One region of the Kitasatospora sp. NPDC040550 genome, then DNA from elsewhere that is predicted to be linked to it. Evidence: predicted binding sites of a transcription regulator. Region 1 holds the regulator's gene; each other region holds the start of a gene.

Region 1 (9,447 bases):
CTCGCCCGCGCCGGTGGTGGCGATCGGGCGCCCGTCGGCGGTCCAACCCTGCACCCGGGTCTCGGTGTTGCCCCAGTACGTCAGCCGCCGGGACGGTCCGCCGTCCACCGGCACCACGTGCACCTCGGGGGCGCCGTCCCGGGTGGAGGTGAAGGCGATGTGCCGCCCGTCCGGGGAGAACCGGGGGTGCTGCACGGGCAGGTGATCGGCCGTCAGCCGCCAGGCCCGGCCGCCGTCCAGCGGGGCCAGCCACAGGTCGTCCTCGGCGACGAAGGCGACCAGGTCGCCGTGCAGGTGGGGATGGCGCAGATAGGCGCCCGCGGAGGTGCTCAGGGAGTCCGTCACGCCGCCAGCGTAGGCAGGTGCGGGTACGAGCCGCTCCGTTTTCCGCAGACTCCCGGCGGGCGCGCGGAAGGTGCCGGTGGGGTCAGGCCCAGCGGCCGGTGCGCCCCAGCAGCAGCGCCCCGGCGGCCACCCCGGCGGTCGAGGTGCGCAGCACCGAGGGGCCCAGCCGGTACGGCTCGGCGCCGGCCTCGGCGAAGGCGGCCAGCTCCTCCGGGGAGACCCCGCCCTCCGGGCCGACCACCAGCACGATGTCCCCGCCGGCCGGCAGCGCGGCCTGCGCCAGCGGCTCGGCGCCCTCCTCGTGCAGCACCGCGGCGAGCGCGGCCCCGGCCAGCAGCGGTGCCAGCTGGCGGGTGGTCATCGGGTCGCGCACCTCGGGGAAGCGCAGCCGGCGGGACTGCTTGCCCGCCTCCCGGGCGGTGGCCCGCCACTTGGCGAGCGCCTTGGCGCCGCGCTCGCCCTTCCACTGGGTGATGCAGCGGGAGGCGGCCCAGGGGACCACCACGTCCACGCCGACCTCGGTCATGGTCTCCACGGCCAGCTCGCCGCGGTCGCCCTTGGGCAGCGCCTGGACGACCACGATCCGCGGCGCCGGCGCCGGCTCCCGCCGCACGGCGGCCACCGTGACCTCGATCGCGTCCTTGCCGAGCACCGCGGCGACGGTGCCGTCCACGCCCAGCCCCAGCCCGTCCGCCAGGGTGACCGCCTCGCCGGCCTCCAGCCGCTTCACCGCGGCCGCGTGCCGGCCCTCGGGCCCGTCGAGCCGCAGCACGGCCCCGGGCACGGCGGCGGCGATCCGCTCGGTCTCGACGACGAAGACGGGCGCGGTCATGGCGGGGAACCTTTCCTGGGGTGGCCTGCGGCCGGGGAGGGGGAACACCGAAGGGGTGCCGGGGATCCTCCCCCGGCACCCCTCCTCGGACGACTACCGGCCGTTGAAGGCGTCCTTCAAGCGCGAGAACAGGCCCTGCTGGCCCGGCGCGAACTGGCCGGACGGCCGCTCCTCGCCGCGCAGCAGCGAGAGCCGGCGCAGCAGCTCCTCCTGCTCGGCGTCGAGCTTGGTGGGCGTCTGCACCTCGACGTGCACTATCAGGTCGCCCCGGCCGCCCCCGCGCAGGTGGGTGATGCCCCGGCCGTGCAGCGGGATCGACTGGCCGGACTGGGTGCCGGGCCGGATGTCGACCTCCTCCAGCCCGTCCAGGGTCTGCAGCGGCACCTGGGTGCCGAGCGCGGCCGCCGTCATCGGGATGGTGACGGTGCAGTGCAGGTCGTCCCCGCGCCGCTGGAACACCGCGTGGGCGGTCTCGGCGATCTCGACGTACAGGTCGCCGGCCGGGCCGCCGCCGGGGCCGACCTCGCCCTCGCCGGCCAGCTGGATCCGGGTGCCGTTGTCCACACCGGCCGGGATCTTCACCGTCAGGGTGCGGCGGGCCCGCACCCGGCCGTCGCCGGCGCACTCGGGGCACGGGGTCGGCACCACGGTGCCGAAGCCCTGGCACTGCGGGCACGGGCGGGAGGTCATGACCTGGCCCAGGAACGAGCGGGTGACCTGGGAGACCTCGCCCTTGCCGCGACACATGTCGCAGGTCTGGGCCGAGGTGCCGGGGGCCGCGCCCTCGCCGCTGCAGGTGGTGCAGGTGACGGCGGTGTCGACCTGGAGTTCCTTGGTGGTGCCGAAGGCGGCCTCCTCCAGGGTGATCTCCAGCCGGATCATGGCGTCCTGGCCGCGGCGGGTGCGCGAGCGCGGGCCGCGCTGGCCGGCCGCGGCGCCGAAGAAGGCGTCCATGATGTCGGAGAAGCCGAAGCCCGCCGCGCCGGCGCCGAAGCCGCCCGCGCCACCGCCGCCCGGCGACAGCGGGTCGCCGCCCAGGTCGTAGACCTGGCGCTTCTGCGGGTCGGAGAGCACCTCGTAGGCGGCGTTGATCTCCTTGAACCGCTCCTGCGTCTTCGGGTCCGGGTTGACGTCCGGGTGCAGTTCGCGTGCCAGGCGCCGGAACGCCTTCTTGATCTCGTCCTGCCCCGCATCCCGTCGGACGCCGAGTACCGCGTAGTAGTCCGTGGCCACCAAATGCTCCGCTTGTTCCGCCTGTAGTAGTGCTGCGACTGGACGCCGGCCGTTAGATTTCTAACAGCCGGCCGTGTGCTACGACTCGGCCAGGATCTGGCCCACGTACCGTGCCACCGCCCGCACCGCCCCCATTGTGCCCGGATAGTCCATCCGGGTCGGACCGATCACACCCAGTTTGGCCACACTCTCGTCGCCCGAACCGTAGCCGACCGAAACGACCGAGGTGGAATTCAGCCCTTCGTACGCGTTCTCCCGCCCGATCCGGACCGTCATCGCGGCGTCCGTGGTCTCACCCAGGAGGCGGAGCAGGACGACCTGCTCCTCCAGGGCCTCCAGCACCGGCTGGATGGTGAGCGGGAAGTCGTGCCCGAAGCGGGTCAGGTTGGCCGTGCCGGCCAGCATGATCCGCTCCTCGTTCTGCTCGGCGAGCGCCTCGAACAGCGTCGCCAGGACCGTGCTGACGGTCGGCCGGTCGGCCGCCTCGAAGGCCGCCGGGAGCTCCTCCAGGAGCCCCGGGACGTCCGGCAGCCGCTGGCCGGCCGCCCGGGTGTTGATCCGCGAGCGCAGGTCCGCCAGGACCGTCTCGCCGACCGTGCCCGGGCAGTCGACCATCCGCTGCTCGACCCGGCCGGTGTTGGTGATCAGCACCAGCATCACCTTCGCCGGGGCCAGCGCCACCAGCTCGATGTGCCGGACGGTGGAGCGGGTCAGTGAGGGGTACTGCACCACGGCGACCTGGCGGGTCAACTGGGCGAGCAGCCGCACCGTACGGGTGACCACGTCGTCCAGGTCGACGGCGCCGTCCAGGAAGTGCCGGATCGCCCGGCGCTCCGGGGAGCTCATCGGCTTGATCTCGGCGAGCTTGTCGACGAACAGCCGGTAGCCCTTGTCGGTGGGGATCCGCCCGGCGCTGGTGTGCGGCTGGTGGATGTACCCCTCCTCCTCCAGCGCCGCCATGTCGTTGCGCACCGTGGCCGGGGACACCCCGAGGTTGTGCCGCTCCACCAGGGCCTTGGAGCCGACCGGCTCCTCGGTGCCCACGTAGTCCTGGACGATCGCGCGCAGCACGGCGAGCTTGCGGTCGTCCAGCTGGCGGACCTCTCCGGCCATGGGGCACGCACCTCCGTCTTCGCACGTTGTCCGTCTGTGATGCTGCGAGCCGCTCCGGGGAGGACCCCGACCCTGGCACTCTGCACGCACGAGTGCCAAAACCGTACCTGCCAGTGTACGGCCCGGGTCGTACCGCAGGAACGGCCCGGCCGGGGTGATCCTGCCCGCAGTTCCGGACGGCCACCACGACACTCCGCGTGCGCGGGTGGTGCCCCGGGGCCGTCCGGGTGGCAGCATCGAAAGCGACGGCGAACGGAGGAGCAAGCGATGTCGAGCTCGGGCCAGCACACCCGTTTCGCGCCCGACCGCGGCCTGACCAGCCGCATGGTCGGGACGATGTTCGTGATCGGGCTGCTGTACGTCGGTTTCACGGGCCTGCTGATCGCGCTGCTGCGCGGGGCCTGGCCGCTGATCGTGCTGATCTCCGGCGGGCTGTTCGTGGCCCAGTTCTGGTTCAGCGACAAGATCACCGAGCGGGCCATGGGCGCCCACCAGGTGACCGAGGAGCAGTACCCCCAGCTGCACGGCACCATCGACCGGCTCTGCGCCCTGGCCGACATGCCCAAGCCCCGCGTGGCGGTCGCCGACAACGACATGCCGAACGCCTTCGCCACCGGCCGCAACCCGCAGAACGCCGTGGTGTGCGTCACCACCGGCCTGCTGCGCCGACTGGAACCCGAGGAGCTGGAGGGCGTCCTGGCGCACGAGCTGTCGCACGTCGCCCACCGGGACGTCGCGGTGATGACCATCGCCGGCTTCCTCGGCGTACTCGCCGGGGCGATGACCCGGGTCGCGATGTACGGCGGGTTCATGGGCGGCAACCGCAACAGCAACGACCAGAACGCGGCCATCGCGGCGCTGATCATCCCGCTGGTGTCGATCGTGGTCTACGCGATCAGCTTCCTGCTCACCCGGCTGCTGTCCCGCTACCGCGAACTGGCCGCCGACCGGGCCGCCGCCCAGCTCACCGGGCGGCCCAGCGCCCTCGCCTCGGCGCTCACCAAGGTCACCGGGCAGATCGCCGCCATCCCCACCGAGGACCTGCGCAGGGCCCAGCCCTACAACGCCTTCTACTTCGCCCCCGCGCTGAGCGCCAAGGAGACCGCCTCCCAGCTGCTCTCCACCCACCCGACGCTGGAGAAGCGGTTGGCCCAGCTCGCGAAGATCTCCGAGCAGCTCGGCCACTGACCCCCTGAACTCCGGCCCCGCCCGATTCCCGAAAGGACCGCCGTGGGATTCCTGGACGCCCTGTTCGGCCGCACCAAGCCCGTCAAGCCCGACCTCGACCAGCTGTTCGGCGTGCCGTCCGCCGCGCTCACCCTGGAGGCCGGGGCCGGGTTCCTCCCCACCGGGCTCGGCTCGGTCTGCTTCGCGGCCGTCGAGGGCGCCGCCTTCGTCCAGGTGGAGCAGCAGGTCCGGGCCCTGCTGGACGCCGACACCGAACGCGGCGGCGTCCCGGTGGAGGCCTCCAAGGACGGCTACGGCTACTCCTGGCTGCTCACCCGGCACACCCCCGAGGAACTCCCGGAACTGGTCAACGACCTGCACGCGGTCAACAGCGAACTGGAGGGGAACGGCTTCGGCCCGCAGCTGCTCTGCTCCCTGGTCGCCTTCCGCAACCCGGAGGGCCAGTCGCTGGCCCTGGTCTACCTCTACAAGCGCGGCACCTTCTACCCCTTCGCCCCGATGCCCGGCGGCGGTGAGCGGCGCAACAGCCCGCTGGAGCTCCAGGTGAACGCGATGCTGGCGAACGACCTGCGGCTGGAGAAGGACCTCAGCCGCTGGTTCCCGGTCTGGGGCGCGCCGGGCCTCTGACGCCCCGTCCGTAAGATCCCCCCATGCGCAGCCACCAGTACGGACCGGACCTCACCCCGCCGTGGAAGAAGCAGCAGCCCGCACCCGAGGTGCCGGCCGAGCGGGACCTGGTGGTCGAGGAGGCGGCCACCGGCTACTGCGGGGCGGTGGTGCGCTGCGAGCGGACCGCCGAGGGGTTCACCGTCACCCTGGAGGACCGCTTCGGCAAGCACCGGGTCTTCCCGCTGGTGCCGCGGGGCTTCCTGCTGGAGGGCAGGGTGGTCACCCTGGTGCGCCCGGCCGCGCCCGCCGCGCCGCGCACTCCCGCCCGCACCGCCTCCGGCTCCCTCGCCGTCCCCGGCGCCCGGGCCCGGGTCGCCCGCGAGTCCCGGATCTACGTCGAGGGCCGGCACGACGCCGAACTGGTCGAGCGGGTCTGGGGCGACGACCTGCGCATCGAGGGCGTCGTCGTCGAGTACCTCCAGGGCATCGACGACCTCCCCGCGATCGTCGCCGACTTCGCCCCCGGGCCCGGCCGCCGCCTCGGCGTCCTGGTCGACCACCTGCTCCCGGGGACGAAGGAACACCGCATCGCCGCCCAGGTCACCGGCGAGTCGGTGCTGGTCGTCGGCCACCCCTACATCGACATCTGGCAGGCCGTGAAGCCGTCCAGCGTCGGCATCCCGGCCTGGCCCGCCGTCCCCCGCGGCGAGGACTGGAAGGAGGGCACCTGCCGCCGCCTCGGCTGGCCGGTGGACACCCCGGCGGCCTGGAAGCACATCCTGTCGAAGGTCGACAGCTACAAGGACCTGGAGCCCGAACTGCTGGCGAAGGTCGAGGAGTTGATCGACTTCACCGCGATCCCGGATCAGGGGTAGGTCTGGAACTCCGAGGTGTCCAGGATGATGTCCAACAGGTCGAGCCGAATCGGATCGCCGAACTTGGTGGTTCGCTCGGACCAGTACACCGGGAGCGACCGCCACCGGGCGTACGGGGACTGGTGCTGAATCGCGGAGACGATGAGGTTATGGACCATGTCAAGCCCCGCCATCATCACGATTTCCCCCCTGATGAGCTCGGCCTTGACGCCTTCCGGAACCTCCAAGTTCTCGAAGATTCCCATCATCCGGTCATCGATGGCGGTCATCGCACGCTCCCTCCGACGGCTGACCCCCACGTCAACGAATGTCAGTCCACCAGGTCACGCACGACGGCGTCCGCCAGGAGCCGCCCCTGGAGGGTCAGGGCGGCGCGGCCCTGCTCGTAGGCCGTCTCGGCGAGGAGGCCGTCGGCGAGGGCCTTGGCGGCGGCCTTGCGGCCCGTCTCGGCCAGCAGGTCCAGGGGGATGCCGTCGGCCAGGCGCAGTTCCAGCAGGATGCGCTCGACCCGGCGATCCTCCTCCGACAGCACCTCGCGGCCCAGGGCCGGGGTGCGGCCCTCGGCGAGGGCCTGGGCGTAGGCGGCGGGGTGCTTGGCGTTCCACCAGCGGACGCCGCCGACGTGGCTGTGGGCGCCGGGGCCGGCACCCCACCAGTCGCCGCCGGTCCAGTAGAGCTCGTTGTGGCGGCAGCGCCCCTGGGGGGTGGTGGCCCAGTTGGAGACCTCGTACCAGGAGTAGCCGGCGGCGCTGAGCGCCTGTTCGGCGAGGAGGTAGCGGTCGGCGTGCACGTCGTCGTCGATCATCGGCAGTTCGCCGCGCTTGACCCGGGCGGCCAGCTTGGTGCCGTCCTCGACGATCAGGGAGTACGCGGAGACGTGGTCGGGCCCGGCGCCGATCGCGGCGTCCAGGGAGGCCCGCCAGTCGTCGTCGGACTCGCCGGGGGTGCCGTAGATCAGGTCCAGGTTGACGTGGTCGAAGCCGGCCGCGCGGGCCTCGGCCACGCAGGCCTCGGGGCGGCCGGGGGTGTGGTGGCGGTCGAGCAGCTGGAGGACGTGCGGGCGGGCGCTCTGCATGCCGAAGGAGATCCGGTTGTAGCCGCCCTCGCGCAGTTCGGCGAGGTACGCCGGGTCGACGGACTCGGGGTTGGCCTCGGTGGTGACCTCGGCGCCCGGGGCGAGCCCGAACTCCTCGCGCAGCGCGGCGAGCATCTTCACCAGGTCGCGGGCGGGCAGCAGGGTCGGGGTGCCGCCGCCGAGGAAGACGGTCTCCACCGGCAGGTCGACGTCCCCGAGGACGCGACGGGCCAGCCGGATCTCGGCGACCACGTTGTCCGCGTAGGTCTCCTGGGAGGCGACGGCCCCGGAGGAGCGCAGTTCGGTGGCGGTGTAGGTGTTGAAGTCGCAGTAGCCGCAGCGGCTGGCGCAGTACGGGACGTGCAGGTAGAAGCCGAACGGTCGGTCGCCCAGCCCGGTGAGGGCGTGCGCGGGCAGGGAACCGTCGGACGGCACCGGTTCGCCGTCGGGGAGTGCGGAGGGCATGACCCCATTGTCCCGTACGGCTCACCCGAACTCGTGAGCCGTACGGGAGGGGGGTGGCTCAGGCCTCGTTGGCGCCCGCGTACATGGCGGTCACCGCGTCGGCGTAGGTCCGCTCGACCACCGGGCGCTTGATCTTGAGGCTCGGGGTGAGCTCGCCGTGCTCGATGTCGAGGTCGCGCGGCAGCAGGTGGAACTTCTTGATCGTCTGCCAGCGCTGGAGGTCGGCGTTGACCCGCTTGACGAAGCCCTCGATCAGCTGGTGCACGGCCGGGTCGGCGGCCAGCTCGGCGTAGCTCTTGCCGGCCAGGCCGCGCTCGGCGGCCCACGGCATCAGCACCGCCTCGTCCAGGCCGATCAGCGCGGTGCAGAAGTTGCGGCCGTTGCCGATCACCAGGATGTTGCTGACGAACGGGCAGACCGCCTTGAACTTGCCCTCGACCTCGCTGGGCGCCACGTACTTGCCGCCGGAGGTCTTGAACAGGTCCTTCTTGCGGTCGGTGATCCGCAGGAAGCCGTCGGGGCTGAGCTCGCCGATGTCCTCGGTGTGGAACCAGCCGTCCGGCTCCAGCACCTCGGCGGTCTTCTCCGGCAGGTTGTGGTAGCCGCGCATCACGCCGGGGCCGCGCAGCAGGATCTCGCCGTCCTCGGCGATCCGCACCTCGGTGCCGGGCAGCGGGCGGCCGACCGTGCCGATCCGGACGTCCTCCTTGCGGTTGACGCAGGAGCCGGCGCTGGTCTCGCTCAGCCCGTAGCCCTCCAGGATCGGCACCCCGGCGCCGAGGAAGAAGTAGCCGATCTCGGGGGCCAGGGCGGCGCTGCCGGAGACGGCGCCGCGCAGCCGGCCGCCGAAGGCGGCCCGGATCTTCGCGTACACCAGCTTGTCGGCCAGCGCGTGCTGCAGCCGCAGGCCCAGCGGGGCGCTCTCGGCACCGGTGGCGACCCGGCTCTCCTGGACCACCCGGGCGTAGTCGCGGGCGACCTTGGCGGCCCACAGGAAGATCTTGTACTTGGCGCCGCCCTCGGCCCGGGCCCGCCCGGCGATGCCGTTGTAGACCTTCTCGAAGATGCGCGGCGCCGAGGCCATGGTGGTCGGCCGGATGACCGGCAGGTTGTGGATGATCCGGTCGACCCGGCCGTCCACCGCCATCACGTGGCCGGTGGCGATCTGGCCGGAGATCAGCGTCTTGCCGAAGACGTGCGACAGCGGCAGCCACATGAACTGGACGTCGTCGGGGCCGAGCAGGCCGCTGGCCTCCTGGGCCCGGCCCTCGTAGGCCCAGCAGTCGTGCACCAGGCGCACGCCCTTGGGGCGGCCGGTGGTGCCGGAGGTGTAGATGAGGGTGGCCAGCTGCTCCTTGTCGAGCCCGGCCACGGCCTTCTCGACCGCGTCCGGGTGCTGCTCCAGGTACTCGGCGCCGCGCCGTTCGAGCTCGGCCAGGGTGATCAGGTCCAGCCCGGCCGTCGGGAGCTCCTCCGACCCGGGCACCCCGGCGGGGGCGTCGAAGAGGATCACGGTGCGCAGCTCGGGCAGCTCGTCGATGTGCTCGACGGCCTTGGCCAGCTGGGCCGCGTTCTCGGCGAACAGGGCCCGGGAGCCGGAGTTGGAGAGGATGAAGGCCGTCTCGTCGGCGTTGGTGCTCGGGTACACGGTGGTGATGGCGGCGCCCGCGCACATGGCGCCCAGGTCGGCGAGGATCCACTCGACCCGGGTG
Region 2 (9,447 bases), on a different contig from region 1:
GCGAAGGCGTACGCCTGGGCGCTCGACAAGCCGCTGTACGGGGTCAACCACCTCGCCTCGCACATCTGCGTGGACCAGCTGGAGCACGGCCGGCTGCCCTCGCCGACGATGGCCCTGCTGGTCTCCGGCGGGCACTCCTCGCTGCTGCTCAGCGAGGACATCACCACCGACGTCCGCCCGCTCGGCGCGACCATCGACGACGCGGCCGGCGAGGCCTTCGACAAGGTCGCCCGGGTGCTCGGCCTGGGCTTCCCCGGCGGCCCGATCGTCGACCGGACGGCCCGCGAGGGCGACCCGAAGGCGATCGCCTTCCCGCGCGGCCTGACCGGGAAGAACGACCCCGAGTACGACTTCTCCTTCTCCGGCCTCAAGACCGCCGTCGCCCGCTGGGTGGAGGCCAAGCGCCGGGCCGGCGAGGAGGTGCCGATCGCCGACGTCGCGGCCTCCTTCCAGGAGGCGGTCACCGACGTGCTCACCCGCAAGGCCGTCAAGGCCTGCAAGGACAGCGGCGTCGACCACCTGATGATCGGCGGCGGCGTCGCGGCCAACTCCCGGCTGCGTGAGATGGCCCAGCAGCGCTGCGACCGGGCCGGCATCCGGCTGCGGGTGCCCCGGCCGGGCCTGTGCACCGACAACGGCGCGATGGTGGCGGCGCTGGGCTCCGAGATGGTGTGGCGCGGCCGCACCCCCTCCGCCTTCGAGCTGTCCGCGGACTCCTCGCTGCCCGTCACCGAGGTCCACGTCCCGGCCGGGGGAGCCGGGCACGGTGACGTCCACGGCCAGGCCTACCAGGCCCTCGGCGGTGGCGCCGGGTGACCGTCGCCGCGATGTGGGAGGCCCGCGCGGCGGACGGCCGCGGGGCCGAACTCGCCGCCTGGGCAAGGGAGTCCGCGCTTCCCGCGGTGCGCGGCGCGGCCGGGCTGGAGCGCCTCGAACTGCTCTCCGCCCCCGGTGACCGGGTGCTGCTGATCACCTGGTGGAGCGGTACGCCCGTGCCGGTCGCCGACCCGCCCGCCGAACTGCTGGGCCGTCCGGTGCACCGCTGGTCCTTCACCAGCGAGCACGTCGAGTAGGTCCCGGACGGGAACCGCCACGGCGGCGCTACCGTGCATAGCTGAGAGAACGCTGGACGGGACCGGGAGCGCGGTGCGGTGAACAGGGACGGGTGGAGCAGGACCAGGACGTACGCGGCGGGGGCGGTGGCCCTGCTGGCCTTCGCCACCGCGTGCGGCGACAACGGGGGCGGCGGCAGCGCCGCCCCGGCCGCGAGCACGGCCGGGACGGCGGCGGCGACCCCGCCGCCCGCCGGCGGCACCCCCGGCGCGGCGGCCACCACGCCCGGCGCGGCCCCGGCCCAGGGCGACGCCGCGGCCTGGGCGAAGTGGAACCTCAAGCCGCTGGCCCCGGCCCCCGCGCCGCCCGCCGACAAGCCCATCAAGCTCGAACGCACCGGCACCGTACCGGTGTTCAGCGACGTGAAGACCACCGACAAGGTCGTCTTCATCACCATCGACGACGGCGCCGAGAAGGACCCGAAGTTCGTCGAGATGCTGACCGAGCTCAAGGTGCCGATCTCGATGTTCCTGACCAAGGACATCGTCAAGAACGACTACGGCTACTTCAAGCCGCTCCAGGCGCTGGGCAACCACATCCAGAACCACACCGTCACCCACCCGGTGATGAGCAAGCTCCCGGCCGACAAGCAGAAGTCCGAGATCTGCGAGGACCAGGCCGCGCTCACCCAGCAGTACGGCACCGCCCCGCTGCTGTTCCGCCCGCCGTTCGGCGACGGCGCCAACACCCCGACGCTCAACACCTCGGTGCAGCAGTGCGGTCCGCGCGCGATCGTGCTGTGGCGCGAGTCGATGCAGATCCACGACATGCAGTACCAGGCGGGCGACAAGAAGTTGAAGTCCGGCGACATCATCCTGGCGCACTTCCGCGGCCCCAAGGAGCTCAAGGGCGCCACCATGACCCAGATGTTCGCGGACCTGCTGGCCCGGATCCAGGAGCAGGGCTTCTCGGTGGCCCGGCTGGAGGACTACATCCAGGCGCCGTCCTCGTAGCCGCTCAGACCGGCCGGCCCAGCATCATCAGCGGCCCGTTGTCGGTGCGGCTGAGGATCACCGTGACGGAGTTCGGCCCGGAGGGCTTGAGCTGGCGGCGCAGCTCCTCCGGGGTGATCGCCATCCCGCGCTTCTTGATCACCACCGTGCCGACCCCGCGCTCGCGCAGCAGCGCTTTCAGCTTCTTGACGTTGTACGGGAGCACGTCGGTGAGCTCGAAGGCGTGCGCGTACGGGGTGGCGACCAGCCGGTCCGAGGTCACGTAGGCGATCTTCGGGTCGATCAGCCGGCCGTCGACCTGCCCGGCGACCTCGGCCACCAGGTGCGCCCGGATCACCGCGCCGTCCGGCTCGTACAGGTACCGCCCGACCGGGCCGGCCGGCGGGTCGGGCAGGTCGCCGCCGGTCAGGGTGTCGCCGTGCGGCAGCAGGGTCGCGCGGTGCGGGCGGACCGCGCCGGTGCCGAACCAGAGCACCGCCTCCTTGACGTCCCCGTGGTCGGAGACCCACTCGGCCTCGGCGTCCGCCGGGACGGCCTCGTGCGGGATGCCCGGGGCGACCTTCAACGCGCCGATCGGGGTCCGCCGGCCGGCCTCGATCGCCCAGGAGAGCGGCGGGGCGTACGCCTCCGGGTCGAACACCCGGCCGCGCGAGGTGCGCCGGGCCGGGTCGGTGAACACCGCGTCGTAGCCGGTGACGTCCACCTCGGCGACGTCCGTGCAGCGCACCTCCACCAGGTCCGACAGGCCCAGCGCGGCGGCGTTGGCGGCGGTGGCGGCACAGGCCGCCGGGTCCTTGTCGACGGCCAGCACCCGGATCCCGGCCCGGGCCAGCGCCAGCACGTCCCCGCCGATGCCGCAGCAGAGGTCCGCCAGGCGCCGTACGCCCAGCTCGGCGAAGCGGCGGGCCCGCCACTCGGCCACGCTGCGCCGGGTGGACTGCTCGACCCCGTTGGGCGTGAAGTACATCAGGTCGGCGTCCGCCCCGAACTTCGCCCGTGCCCGCTGCCGCAGCCGGGCCTGGCCGAACGCCGCCGACACCAGCTCCGCCGGGTGCTCCCGCCGCAGCCGGGTGGCCAGCGCCAGCTCCTCCTCGGGGGCGAACTCGCGCAGCTCGGCGAGCAGGGCCTGGCCCTCGGGGGTCAGCAGGGGCTGGAGGTTCTCGGTGTCCACGGGCTCATTCTGACCGGTCGGCCCGTCGGTACCCGAGCCGCCGGGCGCCGCGGGCGCCGTACACGCGTACGGACACTCGCCCGCGGGTCGAGTCCGCAGCGCGCGTCGTTGGCACTCTGGTTGACTGAGTGCTAACGGCAGCCTATGGTCGTCCTTGGCACTCCCCACTGGGGGAGTGCTAATGCGAAGACGTGTGCCTGACCCCCGCGACGGCAGGCACGCAGGTTCGCCCCTACCCGTTAGAAAACCCCGTAATCTCCGAAGGGGAGCTCGGACGTGACCACCAGCAGCAAGGTTGCCATCAAGCCGCTCGAGGACCGCATCGTGGTCCAGCCGCTCGACGCCGAGACCACCACGGCCTCCGGCCTGGTTATCCCGGACACCGCCAAGGAGAAGCCCCAGGAGGGCGTCGTCCTGGCCGTCGGCCCGGGCCGCTTCGAGGACGGCCAGCGTCTGCCGCTCGACGTCGCCGTGGGTGACATCGTCCTGTACTCGAAGTACGGCGGCACTGAGGTGAAGTACCAGGGCGAGGAGTACCTCGTCCTCTCCGCCCGCGACGTTCTCGCCATCATCGAGAAGTAAGTCGTTCCGACCCGCCCCGGATCCGTGTCCCTAGTGACAGGGGCCCGGGGCGTGGTTGTTGGTTCACGTAGTTCGGCGGCCGGTCGGCCGCAGCCCCGAGGGAATAGGGAACATGGCGAAGATCCTGCAGTTCGACGAGGACGCCCGCCGCTCGCTGGAGCGCGGTGTCAACAAGCTGGCCGACACCGTCAAGGTGACCATCGGCCCCAAGGGCCGCAACGTCGTCATCGACAAGAAGTTCGGCGCCCCGACCATCACCAACGACGGTGTCACCATCGCCCGTGAGGTCGAGCTGGACGACCCGTACGAGAACCTTGGCGCGCAGCTCGTCAAGGAGGTCGCCACCAAGACCAACGACGTCGCGGGTGACGGCACCACCACCGCCACCGTGCTGGCCCAGGCCCTGGTCAACGAGGGTCTGCGCAACGTCGCCGCCGGTGCCGGCCCGGCCGCCCTCAAGAAGGGCATCGACAAGGCCGTCGCCGCCGTCTCCGAGCACCTGCTGTCCATCGCCCGCGAGATCGAGGGCAAGGACGACGTCGCCGCCGTCGCGTCCCTCTCCGCGCAGGACACCCAGGTCGGCGAGCTGATCGCCGAGGCGATCGACAAGGTCGGCAAGGACGGTGTCATCACCGTCGAGGAGTCGAACACCTTCGGCGTGGAGCTGGACTTCACCGAGGGCATGCAGTTCGACAAGGGCTACCTGTCGCCGTACTTCGTCACCGACGCCGAGCGCCAGGAAGCGGTCCTCGAGGACCCGTACATCCTGATCAACCAGGGCAAGATCTCCTCCATCCAGGAGCTGCTGCCGCTGCTGGAGAAGATCCTGCAGAGCGGTGCCTCCAAGCCGCTGCTGATCATCGCCGAGGACGTCGACGGCGAGGCGCTGTCGACCCTGGTCGTGAACAAGATCCGCGGCACCTTCAACGCCGTCGCCGTCAAGGCCCCCGGCTTCGGTGACCGCCGCAAGGCGATCCTCGGCGACCTGGCCGTCCTCACCGGCGGCACGGTCATCTCCGAGGAGGTCGGCCTCAAGCTCGACCAGGCCGGTCTGGACGTGCTGGGCACCGCCCGCCGCGTGACCATCACCAAGGACGACACCACCGTCGTCGACGGTGCCGGTGACTCCGAGGCCGTGGCCGGCCGCGTCGCCCAGATCAAGGGCGAGATCGCCGCGACCGACTCCGACTGGGACCGCGAGAAGCTGCAGGAGCGCCTGGCCAAGCTGGCCGGCGGCGTCTGCGTCATCAAGGTCGGCGCCGCCACCGAGGTGGAGCTCAAGGAGCGCAAGCACCGCCTGGAGGACGCCATCTCGGCGACCCGCGCCGCGGTCGAGGAGGGCATCGTCGCCGGCGGTGGCGCCTCGCTGGTGCACGCCGCCAAGGTGCTGGACGGCGGCCTGGGCCTGTCGGGTGACGAGGCCACCGGTGTCGCCGTGGTCCGCAAGGCGCTGCACGAGCCGCTGCGCTGGATCGCCCAGAACGCCGGCCTGGAGGGCTACGTCATCACCTCCAAGGTCTCCGAGCTGGAGGCCGGCCAGGGCTACAACGCCGCCACCGGTGAGTACGGCGACCTGGTGAAGGCCGGCGTCATCGACCCGGTCAAGGTCACCCGCTCCGCGCTGGAGAACGCCGCCTCGATCGCCTCCCTGCTCCTCACCACCGAGACCCTCGTGGTGGAGAAGAAGGAGGAGGAGGCCGACGCCGGTCACTCGCACGGCGGTCACGGCCACTCGCACTGAGGCACCGACGCCTGACCGGAGGCCCGGCCCGCTCCCCACGGGGAGTCCGGCCGGGCCTCCGGCCGTTACTCGCCCGCTCGCCTCCGGGGCGGGGATTCACCCGCTCGCCTCCGGGGCGGCGTGGACGGCCTCGCGGCGGGTCCGTTTGAGGCTTCAACTATCAGTAGAATTTTGCAGAATGCAAAGATTGCCTTATAACTGAGGCATGATCGAGGCCCGCCACCTGCGCGTCCTGCGTGCCGTCGCCCGCACCGGCTCCTTCTCCGCCGCCGCCCGCGAGCTGGGGTGCACCCAGCCCGCCATCAGCCAGCAGATGAAGGCCCTGGAGAAGTCGGTGGACACCCCGCTGGTGGTCCGCTCGGGCCGCGGGATGCAGCTCAGCGAGGCCGGGCGGGTCCTGCTCAAGCATGCCACCGGGATCCTGGCCGGGCTCTCCGCCGCCGAGGAGGAGGTGGCCGCGATCGCCGGGCTGCGGGCCGGCCGGGTGCGGCTGGTCTCCTTCCCGACCGCCAGTTCCACCCTGGTGCCGCCCGCGGTCGCCCGCCTGCGGGACAGCCATCCGGGGGTGCGCGTGTCGCTGGTCGAGGCCGAGCCGCCGGAGTCGCTGGCGATGCTGCGCGGCGGCGAGTGCGAGATCGCGCTGGCCTTCCGCTACCCGCAGTCCGACGGCGCGGCCGCGGCGCCCGCCCCCGCGCACGGCTCGCCGCGCGAGGCCCGGGCCGAGGCGAACCTGGAGGCCCAGCAGCTGTCGGCCGGCACCGACTGGTCCGACCTGGTGGTCACCCCGCTGCTGGACGACCCGCTGGTGGGCCTGCTGCCGGCCGCCCACCCGCTGGCCGGGCGGGGCGGTCCGGTGGAGCTGGTGGAGCTGGCGGGGGAGCAGTGGATCGCCGGCTGCCCGCAGTGCCGGGGGCACCTGGTGGAGCTGTGCGCGGGGGCGGGTTTCGAGCCCCGGATCGACTTCGCGACCGACGACTACCCGGCGGTGGTCGGCCTGGTGGCGGCCGGGCTCGGGGTGGCGGTGCTGCCCCGGCTGGCCCTCCAGTCGGTGCGTCCTGACGGCGTGTCGACGGTGCCGGTGCGGACGGCCTCGGGGGTGCCGGCGGTGCGCCAGGTGGTGGCGCTCACCTTGCCGGACCTGGCCGAGGTGCCGGCCGTCGCGCTGATGCGGGAGCGGCTGGCGGGTGCGGCCGCCGATCGCTGACGGTCGGTGACCGGGGTCCCCGGAGGGGACGGGGCGGCCTGAGGCGCCGCGAAGAAACGTTTCTTCACGGCGCGCCGCGGACCTGGATCTAACGCTGCGCGACCGCCGGCGGGGTCAACGGGACCTCCACCAGGCGGTGCCGCGAGCGACCCAGCATCTCCTCGCGCTCGTCCTCGGTCATCCCGCCCCAGACCCCGTACGGCTCGCGGACCGCCAGGGCGTGCGCCGCGCACTCGGCGATCACCGGGCAGCGCATGCAGACCTCTTTGGCGCTGGTCTCGCGGGAACTGCGGGCCGCTCCGCGCTCACCCTCCGGGTGGAAGAAGAGCGAGCTGTCCACGCCGCGGCAGGCCGCCGAGAGCTGCCAGTCCCAGAGGTCCGCGTTGGGACCGGGGAGGCGGGAGAAATCTGCCATGGCTCATTCCCTTCAGAGGCGGTCGGCGGCGGCCGGGCGTTTCGGCGGGCTGCTGCCGAACGGTGCCCGGCGGGGCGCCCCGCGCTGGTGTGGACACCTGGAAATATGACTTAAGGCAACTCCATGGACAAGTCACCCACACACTGGCACAACAGTCAATGACCATACGAAAGCTATAAAAACGGGCAAAGTGGGCACGAGGTCCGATGGGCGCGGGGTGTGGCAATCGGGTGGTCGACAGGCGCGCGACGACCCGCACCGGCGTGCGGGTCGTGCGCCCACCGCGCGCGAGCTGCGCAAAAGTGCGGCGTGTGCACCGCGATGCGGCTGATCGGTAATGGGTTGGCCACGTACAGTGGTGGAGATGGCCCGAAGGCCGTAACTCATTCGAGTGACGGTCGTTGGTAGTGCGGAGGCGGTTAGCGGGCGCCGGACGTCGGGAACGATCGCGGGCAAGTCGGGGCGATCAGGACGAAGTCCGTCGCCGATCGGCCGTGTCGGAGAGGTTCGTACCAGCCAGGAGGCTCAACGTGACGCGGATCAGCTGCGGAGGACGACGGTCATGACTTCCGTTCTCGTTTGCGACGATTCCCCGCTCGCCCGCGAGGCGCTTCGCCGCGCCGTCGCGACCGTACCCGGTGTGGACCGGGTCACCACCGCGACGAACGGGGAGGAGGTCCTCCGCCGCTGGGTGGCCGACCGCTCCGATCTCGTCCTGATGGACGTCCGGATGCCCGGCCTCGGCGGGGTCGAGACCGTCCGGCGGCTGCTGTCCGCCGACCCGGGCGCGCGGATCATCATGCTCACTGTCGCCGAGGACCTCGACGGGGTCGCGCTCGCGGTGGCCGCGGGTGCCCGCGGGTACCTGCACAAGGACGCCTCGCGCGCCGAGCTGCGGGCCACCGTCACCCAGGCCCTCGCCGACCCGACCTGGCGGCTCGCCCCGCGCCGGCTGCGCAGCCCCGACATGGGCGCGGCACCGACCTTGACGGCGCGTGAGATCCAGGTGCTGGAGGGCATGAGTCACGGACGCAGCAACGCCGAGATCGGGCGCGAGCTGTTCCTGTCCGAGGACACCGTCAAGACCCACGCCCGACGGCTGTTCAAGAAGCTCGGCGCCTCCGACCGTGCGCACGCGGTGGCGCTGGGTTTCCGCTGGGGCCTGGTCCGCTGACCGTCGGCGGCGCCGCCGGTTGCGGCGCGCCGCCCTCGAATTCCGGAGCGGGCGCCGCACGGGCGTGTGACGTTACGGTCCCGAGGTTGCACCATGGAGGAGTGGAGCACCTCGGGGACCAGCGGACAGGCACTGCGGCGAACCACGCAGCCGCAGGACACTCGGCGGACGGCGCGACGGACAGGACCACCCACGGCGGCGCGGCGGGAGGCGGCACGGTGCAGGAGGGGCCGGTGGTGCGCGGCACGCCGCACGGTGCCGCAGCGCATAACGTTCCGGTGCACAACTCCGGACGCGGTGCCGCGTTTTCCCGATCGACCAGGCACCATGGACCGATGCGCGACGATGTCGCCGGTGCGGCCGGCCAGGCGGACCCGGGTGAGGCCGAGCCCTCCGACCCGGGCCACGACGCGTACGCGGAATCCGGCGACCCCGTGACCGGGGACGGTCCGGTCCGCCCGCCGGTGCTCGGCACGGGCGGCTCCCCCCTGGTGGGCGAACTGGTCGCGGCCGCGGTGCGCGGCGAGGGCCCCGCGATCGACGCGCTGCTCGCCTACGTCCACCCGCTGGCGCTGCGGTACTGCCGCGCCCGGCTGGTCCGGCTGCCCGGCGGGGCCCGGCACCACGTGGACGACGTGGCCCAGGAGGTCTGCGTCGCGGTGCTGTGCGCGCTGCCCCGGTACAAGGACCAGGGGCGGCCGTTCGAGGCCTTCGTCTACGGCATCGCCGCGCACAAGATCGCCGATCTGCAGCGGGCCGCGATGCGCGGGCCCGGCTCCACCGTCGTGCCGCAGGACGACCTGCCGGAGGTGCCGGACGAGGCGCTCGGCCCGGAGGAGCAGGCGCTGCTGAGCAGCGACGCGGCCTGGGCCAAGGAGCTGCTCTCCAACCTGCCGGCCCGTCAGCGCGAGCTGGTGCTGCTGCGGGTGGCCGCCGGGCTGTCGGCGGAGGAGACCGGCGAGGTGCTCGGGATGTCGCCGGGGGCCGTCCGGGTCGCCCAGCACCGTGCGCTCAGCCGGCTGCGGGCGCTCGCGGAGGAGTCCTCCTGACCGGAGGCGCCGGCTCCTCCCGGGTGGAGGCGCAGGCCGGAGGGC
Region 3 (9,447 bases), on a different contig from region 1:
GAACCGTGGTACCTGCTGACGTCCGCAGGCAGCCGGGGGAGGTGCCGACCGCACGGCAACCGGTCGGCTGTACCCCACCGTGAGCTCCATCGATCCGCTGCGCCCGCCTCCGGGGCAGCCGGGAAGGTTCGCTGTGCCCGCCACCCCCACCACCGACCCGCTCCAGCGCGAACGCGACCACCTGGCCTCGTCCCGGTCCGCGCTGCGGGCGATGCGCGAGGACGTCCAGTCCCTCGACCTGCGCGACGTGACCGGCACCTGGGTGTCCGCCGTCATCCTGCAGAACCAGATCGAGGCCAGGATCGCCGCCCTGGCCGACCTCTCCGACACCCCGCTGTTCTTCGGCCGCCTCGACTACCTGCACGCGGTCAGCGAGGCGCTGTCCGAGGGCGGCGGCGGGGAGAGCTTCTACATCGGCCGCCGCCACGTCCACGACGCCGACGGCGACCCGATGGTGATCGACTGGCGCGCGCCGGTCTCCCAGCCGTTCTACCGGGCCAGCCGCAAGGACCCGATGGACGTCGAACGCCGCCGCCGCTTCGGCTACACCGGCGGCGAGCTCACCGCCTACGAGGACGAGCACCTCACCGACCCCGCGGAGCAGGAGACCTCCTCCGCCCTGCTCGCGGCCGAGATCGAGAAGCCCCGCGTCGGCCCGATGCGCGACATCGTCGCCACCATCCAGCCCGAGCAGGACGAGATCGTCCGCTCCGACATCACGGGCACCATCTGCGTCCAGGGGGCGCCCGGCACCGGGAAGACCGCGGTCGGCCTGCACCGCGTCGCGTACCTGCTGTACGCCCACCGCGAGCGGCTGGCCCGGACCGGCACCCTGGTGATCGGGCCGAACAACGCCTTCCTCTCCTACATCGAGCAGGTCCTGCCGGCCCTCGGCGAGCTGGAGGTCGCCCAGGCCACCGTGCAGCAGCTGGTCGCCCACGTCGAGGTGCGGGGCGAGGACGACCCGGAGGCGGCCCGGCTCAAGGGCGACGCCCGGATGGCCGAGGTGCTCCGCCGGGCCGTACGGGCGGGCATCACGCTGCCCACCGAGCCCTGCGTGGTGGTCCGCGGCTCCCGCCGCTGGCGCGTCCCGGCGCACGAACTGGTCGAGATCATCGAGGAGTTGAAGGGCCGCGAGGTCCGCTACGGCGCCGCCCGGGACGCCCTGCCGCAGCGCATCGCGCACGCCGTGCTGCTCAAGATGGAGCAGGGCGGCGAGGCCCCGGACGACCGGGTGCAGGACGCGGTGGCCCGCAACACCGCGGTCAAGGCCGTGGTCAAGGAGTGCTGGCCGGCCGTCGACCCGGCCAAGCTGGTGCTGCGGCTGCTCTCCGACCCGCCGTTCCTGGCCGAGTGCGCCGAGGGCGTGCTCACCGCCGAGGAGCAGCGGGCGGTGCTTTGGCCCAAGCCCGGCCGCTCGGTGAGGACCGCCCGTTGGACCCCCGCCGACGCCGTCCTGGTCGACGAGGCGACGGACCTCGTCCAGCGCACGCCCTCGCTCGGGCACGTGGTGCTGGACGAGGCCCAGGACCTCTCCCCGATGCAGTACCGCGCGGTCGGCCGCCGCTGCACCACCGGCTCGGCGACCGTCCTCGGCGACCTCGCCCAGGGCACCACCCCGTGGGCGACGGCGAGCTGGCCGGACGCCCTGCGCCACCTGGGCAAGCCGGAGGCGCACGTGGAGGAGCTGACCAAGGGCTTCCGGGTGCCCGAGGAGGTCATCGCCTACGCCTCCCGGCTGCTGCCCGCGATCGCCCCGGGCCTGGCCCCGGCGACCTCCGTCCGCGACACCCCCGGCGCGCTGGAGATCCGCCCGGTCGACGGCTCGGAGCACGGCCGGGACGAGGCCCTCCTGGCGGCCTGCCGGGAGGCGCTGGCGCACGAGGGCTCGACCGGCCTGATCGCCGCCGACGCCCGGATCCCCCGGCTCGCCGAGCTGCTCACCGCCGCCGGGCTGGCGCACCTCTCCCCCGGCACCGAGACCAGCACCGAGAGCCGGCTGACCCTCGTCCCGGCCTCGCTGGCCAAGGGTCTGGAGTACGACTACGTGGTGCTGGACGAGCCGGCCGCGGTGGTGGCCGGCGAGCCGGACGAGCGGACCGGCCTGCGCCGGCTGTACGTGGCGCTCACCCGTGCCGTCTCAGGCCTCACGGTGCTGCACTCCGAGCCGCTGCCGGAGCAGCTCGGGTGACAGCGCGGAAGTGACGACGCGGAAGTGCCGGAGGGGCCGGCCCCGTTCAGCGGGACCGGCCCCTCGGGCAGGCATTCGGGCAGAGCGGGTTCAGGCGTCGATCATCGCCCGCCACTCGGCGACCTTGGCCGGGTCGACCGGCGTCAGCCAGCCGTCGGCCCGCACCGCACCGCCGACGTGGAAGGCGTCGAAGCCCTCCGCCCGCAGCTCCTTGAGGTGCTCGGCCCGCAGGCCGCCGCCGATCAGGATCCGCTGGGTGTAGCCGGGCTCGCCCGCCCGGGCCAGCTCGGCGGACAGCACCTCCCGGCCGGCGTCCACCCCGGCGGCCGCGCCGGAGGTGAGGAAGGTGTCCAGCCCGGGCAGCGCGCCGACGGCGGCGCGCAGCGCGGCCCGGTCGGCGCTGTGGTCGATCGCCCGGTGGAAGGTCCAGCGGCAGCCGGCGATCGCCCCGGCGACGGCCGTGGTGGCGGCCAGGTCGACGGCGCCCCCGGCGTCCAGGAAGCCGAGCACGAACTCCTCGGCGCCCTCGGCCCGCAGCGCGGCGGCCCGGGCGCACAGCTCGTCGAGGTCGCCGGGGGCGAAGCCGTCCCGGATCCGCAGCATGACGCGCAGCGGGAGGTCGACGGCGGCCCGGATCCGGGCGAAGTCCTCGACGGAGGGGGTGAGTCCGTCGGCGGCCATGTCGGTGACCAGTTCGAGCCGGTCGGCGCCGCCGGACTCGGCTGCCTGGGCGTCCTGGGGCGTCAGCGCGATGACTTCGAAAATTGGTCTAGACATATCAGACAGCCTGCCACATCCCCCCGCCCCCGGCGAGACCCGCACCCCCGTTCCGGTCACGCCGGGGGCGGGGGCCGGTCACGCCGGGGACGGGGCCCGGTCACGCCGGGGGCGGGGGCCCGGTCACACCGGGGGCAGGCCCCGGTCACGCCCGCCCCGGCACCATCCCGAGGGCCGTCCGCCGGCCGAACCGGCGCTCCGCCACCGCCACCAGGACCAGCCCGGCCAGCACCGGCACCGCCATCGGCAGCAGGTGCGAGATCCCGTGGGCCTCCCGCCAGATGTTGAACAGGCTGCCCGGCCCGGTCAGCACCAGCACCGCCAGCCCCACCGCCGTCGGGCCGAGGCGCCCGCGCAACGCGGTGAAGGTCAGCAGCGTCGGGGCGAGGAGCATCACCACGAACCACTGGACGTCCAGCGGGAAGGTCGTGTCGTCCCAGTTCTGCGCCGCCTCCAGCAGCCCGCCCGCGACCGCCGAGGCCAGCACCAGCCCGGCGGTCCGCAGGTTCGGCCGGGGCAGCAGGTCGGTCGGCGCGACGACCAGCAGCAGCGCGGCCACCACGAACGGCAGCGAGGCCATCCCGATGTAGCCGACCCACCAGACGTCGAAGACGCCCGGCTCCCAGGCGGCCCGGCCCAGGTCGTACAGCCCGATGGCGCCGAGGACCAGCGAGGTGGCCCGGACGGCCGTCCACCGCCCCAGCAGCGCCGCCACCCCGAGCAGCAGCGCGGCCACCGGCGGGGCGAACGCCCGGACGTGGTTGCCGAGCGAGTCGTCCCAGGCGAGCCACCTGGTGGTCCGCTCCAGAGTGAGCGCCCAGGGCACCATGACGGCGCCGACCACCGCGCCGGCGATCATCGGCGCCGCCATCGCCAGCAGCCGCCCGGCCGCCGAGGCGCCGGTCAGCCCCAGCCGCACCCGCAGCCCGTACACCGCCAGGCCGAGGACCTCCCGGGCCAGGGCCACCCGGCCGCCCGCCGCCGTGGTGTCGGCGAACACCTCGACCAGTTCCTCACCGCGCTCGCGCCGGTAGCGCGCCGGGTAGAGCCGCAGTGCGGCCCGCAGCACCGCGGAGGGCGCGGGGCCGATCACCGGCATGGTCATGAGAGTCCTCCCCCCGTCGCGGGCCGCTCCCCGGCCCGGCCCGGCAGCATCGACCGGATCCTGGTGAGCCGCCGCTCCGCCTCGGTGGCCACGGCGCGCAGCCGCCCGGCCTCGGCGGCCAGCGCGTCCCGTCCGGCCCCGGTCAGCGCGTAGGTGCGCCGGGCCCGTCCGTCCACCACCTCTTCGGCGGCGACCTCGATCAGACCCTGGCCCAGCAGCCGGTCGAGGGCGCCGTACAGCGTGCCGGTGCGCATCTTGACCCGGCCGTCCGAGATGGCGGCGACCTCCTGGATCAGCGCGTAGCCGTGTCTGGGCTGGTCGGCCAGGGCGGTGAGCAGCAGCAGCGTGGGCTCCTGCATGGAGCGTTCTGTCATACGACTACATATATCGTCAACCTACCTATAGGTCCAGCACCGGCCCGTGCCGATCCGACCCGCCACAATGTGCCCCATGCCGACCGAGGACCTGCTCACCGCCTGGACCGCCCTGCTGCACCGCTGCGGCGCCACCGACGACCCCGAACCGTACGGCCGCGAACTGCTGCGCCGCTGGTCGGACCCGCGCCGCCGGTACCACACCACCGAGCACCTGCGCGCCGTCCTGCACCACGTCGACGCGCTCGCCGGGCACGCCGACGACTCCGACGCCGTCCGGCTCGCCGCCTGGTTCCACGACGCCGTCCACCGCCCCGACCGCACCGAGAACGAGGAGCGCAGCGCCGCCCTCGCCGTCCGCGCGCTGACCGCCGCCGGCCTGCCCGCCGCACGCGTCGCCGAGGTCGAGCGGCTGGTCCTGCTCACCGTCGGCCACGACCCGGCCCCCGGCGACCGCGACGGCGAGGTGCTCTGCGACGCGGACCTCGCCGTCCTCGGCGGCACTCCCGAGGCCTACGCGGCCTACGCGGCCGCCGTCCGGGAGGAGTACGCCTTCGTCCCCGAACCGGACTTCCGCACCGGCCGCGCCGCCGTCCTGCGCCACCTGCTGGCGCTCCCGGCCCTCTACCGCACCCCCGACGCCCGCCGCCGCCTCGCCGCGACCGCCCGCACCAACCTGACCGCCGAGCTCCAGCACCTGGAGGACTAGGTCGGACCCGCCCTACGGCGGGTCCGACAATTCCCGCCCTAAGGCGCCAACTCCCCCACCGGCGCCACCACGGCCCCCTGCTTGCCGCACACCCAGTGCGGCTCCGGGCCCAACTCGGGCTCCACGCCGAGCGCGTGCGGGTCCCCGTCGGATGCGCAGGAGGTGCACAGCGGCCACCGGCCGTACGCCTCCAGCAGCGCGTCCTGGACGTCCTGGGCAACCAGCCCGAGCACGTACTCGGTGCCGTCCGGCCACTGCTCCAGCCACCAGCGGCGGTGGGTGACGGCCTGTTCCACCAGCGAGACGACGGCGGCGTCCGCCACGTCCCGCGCGGTGAGGTCGGCCAGGATCAGGGCCCGGGCGTTGTGCAGGGCGGTCTCGATGTCGTCGGAAGCCATCCGTCCATTCTCCGTGGCCCGCCCATGGGTTCAAAACGGGCCCGGGGCCGGAACGCCCCGGGGCCGAAGCGCGGCCCGGGGCCGAAGCGCGGCCCGGGGCCGAAGCGCGGCCCGGGGCCGGAACGCCGCGTGGGCGGCCCCCCGAAGGGAACCGCCCACGCGGACGAGGATCAGCCGATCCGATCGGAGTCCGATCAGGATCAGAAGTCCATGTCACCGCCCGGCATGCCGCCGCCGGCGGCCGCGGCGGCCTTCTCCGGCTTGTCGGCGATGACGGCCTCGGTGGTGAGGAACAGCGCCGCGATGGAGGCGGCGTTCTGCAGCGCGGAGCGGGTGACCTTGGCCGGGTCGATGATGCCCGCGGCGACCAGGTCGACGTACTCGTTGGTGGCGGCGTTCAGGCCGTGACCGGCGGGGAGGTTGCGCACCTTCTCCACCACGACGCCACCCTCCAGGCCGGCGTTGGTCGCGATCTGCTTGATCGGGGCCTCCAGCGCGACCTTGACGATGTTGGCACCGGTGGCCTCGTCGCCGTCCAGCTCCAGCTTGTCGAAGGCGACACCGGCCTGCAGCAGCGCGACGCCACCACCGGCGACGATGCCCTCCTCGACGGCGGCCTTGGCGTTGCGGACGGCGTCCTCGATGCGGTGCTTGCGCTCCTTGAGCTCCACCTCGGTGGCCGCGCCGGCCTTGATGACGGCCACGCCGCCGGCCAGCTTGGCGAGGCGCTCCTGGAGCTTCTCGCGGTCGTAGTCCGAGTCGCTGTTCTCGATCTCGGCGCGGATCTGGTTCACGCGGCCGGCGACCTGGTCGCTGTCGCCGCCACCGTCGACGATGGTGGTCTCGTCCTTGGTGATGACCACCTTGCGGGCGGTGCCCAGCAGGTCGATGCCGGCGTTCTCCAGCTTGAGGCCGACCTCCTCGGAGATCACGGTGCCACCGGTGAGGATGGCGATGTCGCCGAGCATGGCCTTGCGGCGGTCGCCGAAGCCCGGGGCCTTGACGGCGACGGACTTGAAGGTGCCGCGGATCTTGTTCACGACCAGGGTCGACAGGGCCTCGCCCTCGACGTCCTCGGCGATGATGACGAGCGGCTTGCCGCTCTGCATGACCTTCTCCAGCAGCGGGAGCAGGTCCTTGACCGAGCCGATCTTGGAGTTGGCGATGAGGATGTACGGGTCCTCGAACGTCGCCTCCATGCGCTCCAGGTCGGTGGCGAAGTAGGCGGAGATGTAGCCCTTGTCGAAGCGCATGCCCTCGGTGAGCTCGAGCTCCAGACCGAAGGTGTTGCTCTCCTCGACGGTGATGACGCCTTCCTTGCCGACCTTGTCCATGGCCTCGGCGATGAGCTCGCCGATCTGGGTGTCGGCGGCGGAGATGGAGGCGGTGGAGGCGATCTGCTCCTTGGTCTCCACGTCCTTGGCCTGGGCCAGCAGCTGGTCCGAGACGGCGGCGACGGCCTTCTCGATGCCGCGCTTGAGGGCCATCGGGTTGGCGCCGGCGGCGACGTTGCGCAGACCCTCGCGAACCAGGGCCTGGGCGAGCACGGTGGCGGTGGTGGTGCCGTCACCCGCGACGTCGTCCGTCTTCTTGGCGACCTCCTTGACGAGCTCCGCGCCGATCTTCTCGTAGGGGTCCTCGAGCTCGATCTCCTTGGCGATGGAGACACCGTCGTTGGTGATCGTGGGGGCGCCCCACTTCTTCTCCAGCACGACGTTGCGACCCTTGGGGCCGAGCGTGACCTTCACTGCGTCGGCGAGCTGGTTCATGCCACGCTCAAGGCCGCGGCGAGCTTCCTCATCAAAGGCGATGATCTTGGCCATCAGAAGTGGTCCTCCGGGACACGGTCGACTGCTCGGACCAAGGGGTGCCCGCGACGGACGGCCCTGGTGCGCGGAGGTCCATTCCCCTACCGCTCCCGGGGGCCTCACCGACCCGGTCCGCTGTCACTCTCACACTGTGAGTGCTAACGCCAATGATTAGCACTCCGGGTGGTCGAGTGCAAGCCCAATGGCCGACCCGCGAGCCGCCGTCCACCCCCGGACGGTCCGGCGCGGGAACGCGAACGGGCCCGTACGACGCGTGTCGTACGGGCCCGCCGAGAAGCGAGTGGTCACCAGCCGTGGGCCGCGCCGAGCTCCTGGGTGCCGGAAGAGGTCAGACCGCCGCGCGGACCATGTCCGCCTGCGGGCCCTTCTGTCCCTGGGAGATCTCGAACTCGACCCGCTGGCCCTCCTCGAGGGTGCGGTAGCCGTCCATCTGGATCGCGCTGTAGTGGACGAAGACGTCCGCACCACCGTCGACCGCGATGAAGCCGTAGCCCTTCTCCGCGTTGAACCACTTGACGGTGCCCTGAGCCATTCCGAACTCCCCTAGTGCTGTGCTGGCCCTTCACGGGCCAGCAGGTCGCGGGCCCGGGTCTGGTTTGAAGGCCGGCCCGGGGAACCCCCCCTGAGCGCAGCCGTGCACGCCGCAATCGTCCGCACGGGGGCGCCGGACGGCTTCCGTGAGCGGTTGATTACGTCGACCGCCGCTGAATGTATCCGGATCGACGCCCTCTGCAACAGGGTCAGCCGCCGGGAATTCCGCAGCCCCGTCAAGAGACAAGAGCGAACAAACCGGGAGGAAATCGGCAATTAGCGCCGGACATAGCGGACGAATTACTCAAATGCCTGCAGGAATTCTGACATCTGCCTGACATGTTTCACGGACCCGGCCCCGGGCCGGTCTCAGCGTCCGGACGAGCTCCGGTGAAGCGCCCACTGCCGGAAGGGGAAGCTCTGTTCCCAGCAGAGCCACACTCTACTCCGACTCTGACCGAAAATATTCCCGCCGAAATGCCGGCGGCCGCCCGCACGCACGGAGAGTGGAATTCCGTACGCGCGGACGGCCGGGAAGCGGCGGGAACGGCTCAGCAGCCGCCGGCCACCGCCGGAATGATCGAAACGCTCGCACCGTCCGCGATCCCGGTCGCCAGACCCTCGGCGAACCGCACGTCGTCGTCGTTCACGTACACGTTGACGAAGCGGCGCAGCTTGCCGGTGTCGTCCAGGATCCGGGCCGCGATGCCCGCGTGGTTCCGCTCCAGGTCGGCGATGACATCGCCCAGGGTGGCCCCCTCGGCGATCACCTCGGCCGCGCCGCCGGTGTAGGTGCGCAGGATGGTGGGGATGCGGACGTTGGCGCTCATGACTCTCCTAGCGGGGTGGGGGGGTGGATCAGGCGGACGCGAGGCCGGCGGCGTGGAAGGAGTCCAGCGTCGGGCGGATGACGGCGGTCATGCCCGCCTCGGAGACGGCGTCCAGGGTCTTGAGGCCGTCCCCGGTGTTGATCGCGACGGTCTCCTTGGCCGGGTCCAGCCGGCCGGTCTCCACGAGCTTCTTCAACACACCGATGGTCACCCCGCCCGCGGTCTCGGCGAAGATCCCCTCGGTCCGGGCCAGCAGCCGGATCGCCGCCACCACCTCCGCGTCCGTGACGTCCTCCACCGCACCGCCGGTCCGGCGGGCGATGTCCAGCACGTACGGACCGTCCGCCGGGTTGCCGATCGCCAGCGACTTGGCGATGGTGTCCGGCTTCACCGGCCGGATCACGTCCCGGCCGGCCTTGAACGCCGCCGAGACCGGCGAGCAGCCCTCCGCCTGGGCGCCGAAGATCCGGTACGGCCGGTCCTCCACCAGACCCAGCTTGATCAGCTCCTGCAGACCCTTGTCGATCTTCGTCAGCTGCGAACCCGAGGCGATCGGGATGACGATCTGCTCCGGCAGCCGCCAGCCGAGCTGCTCGCAGATCTCGTAGGCCAGCGTCTTGGAGCCCTCGCCGTAGTACGGCCGCAGGTTGACGTTGACGAAACCCCAGCCCTCGCCGGCCGGGTCCCCGATCAGCTCCGAGCA

The links. Region 1 encodes HrcA, which represses chaperone genes, less so after heat shock. Its sites were predicted from a motif close to TTNGCACTCNGNNNNNCNGAGTGCNAA; they were not measured.
Region 2: the regulator HrcA is predicted to act here: its motif matches at 3,346-3,372, upstream of groES (co-chaperone GroES).
Region 3: the regulator HrcA is predicted to act here: its motif matches at 7,534-7,560, upstream of groL (chaperonin GroEL).

Annotation. Positions count from the first base shown of each region.
Region 1 covers NZ_JBVIWC010000035.1:14,427-23,873, reverse strand. Annotated here, with positions in the region: gene ACZ58X_RS35520 (S41 family peptidase) at 1-345, opposite strand, end outside; gene ACZ58X_RS35515 (16S rRNA (uracil(1498)-N(3))-methyltransferase) at 428-1,177, opposite strand; gene dnaJ (molecular chaperone DnaJ) at 1,271-2,410, opposite strand; gene hrcA (heat-inducible transcriptional repressor HrcA) at 2,489-3,523, opposite strand; gene htpX (zinc metalloprotease HtpX) at 3,791-4,711, shown strand; gene pspAB (PspA-associated protein PspAB) at 4,754-5,338, shown strand; gene ACZ58X_RS35490 (DUF3097 domain-containing protein) at 5,362-6,195, shown strand; gene ACZ58X_RS35485 (hypothetical protein) at 6,186-6,464, opposite strand; gene hemW (radical SAM family heme chaperone HemW) at 6,506-7,735, opposite strand; gene ACZ58X_RS35475 (AMP-dependent synthetase/ligase) at 7,794-9,447, opposite strand, start outside.
Region 2 covers NZ_JBVIWC010000003.1:376,322-385,768, forward strand. Annotated here, with positions in the region: gene tsaD (tRNA (adenosine(37)-N6)-threonylcarbamoyltransferase complex transferase subunit TsaD) at 1-816, shown strand, start outside; gene ACZ58X_RS07050 (hypothetical protein) at 813-1,073, shown strand; gene ACZ58X_RS07055 (polysaccharide deacetylase family protein) at 1,152-2,066, shown strand; gene ACZ58X_RS07060 (THUMP-like domain-containing protein) at 2,071-3,237, opposite strand; gene groES (co-chaperone GroES) at 3,514-3,819, shown strand; gene groL (chaperonin GroEL) at 3,932-5,560, shown strand; gene ACZ58X_RS07075 (LysR family transcriptional regulator) at 5,766-6,764, shown strand; gene ACZ58X_RS07080 (WhiB family transcriptional regulator) at 6,853-7,179, opposite strand; gene ACZ58X_RS07085 (response regulator transcription factor) at 7,742-8,353, shown strand; gene ACZ58X_RS07090 (sigma-70 family RNA polymerase sigma factor) at 8,689-9,402, shown strand.
Region 3 covers NZ_JBVIWC010000008.1:7,847-17,293, reverse strand. Annotated here, with positions in the region: gene ACZ58X_RS13940 (HelD family protein) at 134-2,191, shown strand; gene ACZ58X_RS13935 (copper homeostasis protein CutC) at 2,282-2,968, opposite strand; gene ACZ58X_RS13930 (hypothetical protein) at 3,114-4,073, opposite strand; gene ACZ58X_RS13925 (PadR family transcriptional regulator) at 4,070-4,447, opposite strand; gene ACZ58X_RS13920 (HD domain-containing protein) at 4,524-5,156, shown strand; gene ACZ58X_RS13915 (hypothetical protein) at 5,195-5,554, opposite strand; gene groL (chaperonin GroEL) at 5,755-7,377, opposite strand; gene ACZ58X_RS13905 (cold-shock protein) at 7,712-7,915, opposite strand; gene ACZ58X_RS13900 (MoaD/ThiS family protein) at 8,466-8,744, opposite strand; gene thrC (threonine synthase) at 8,773-9,447, opposite strand, start outside.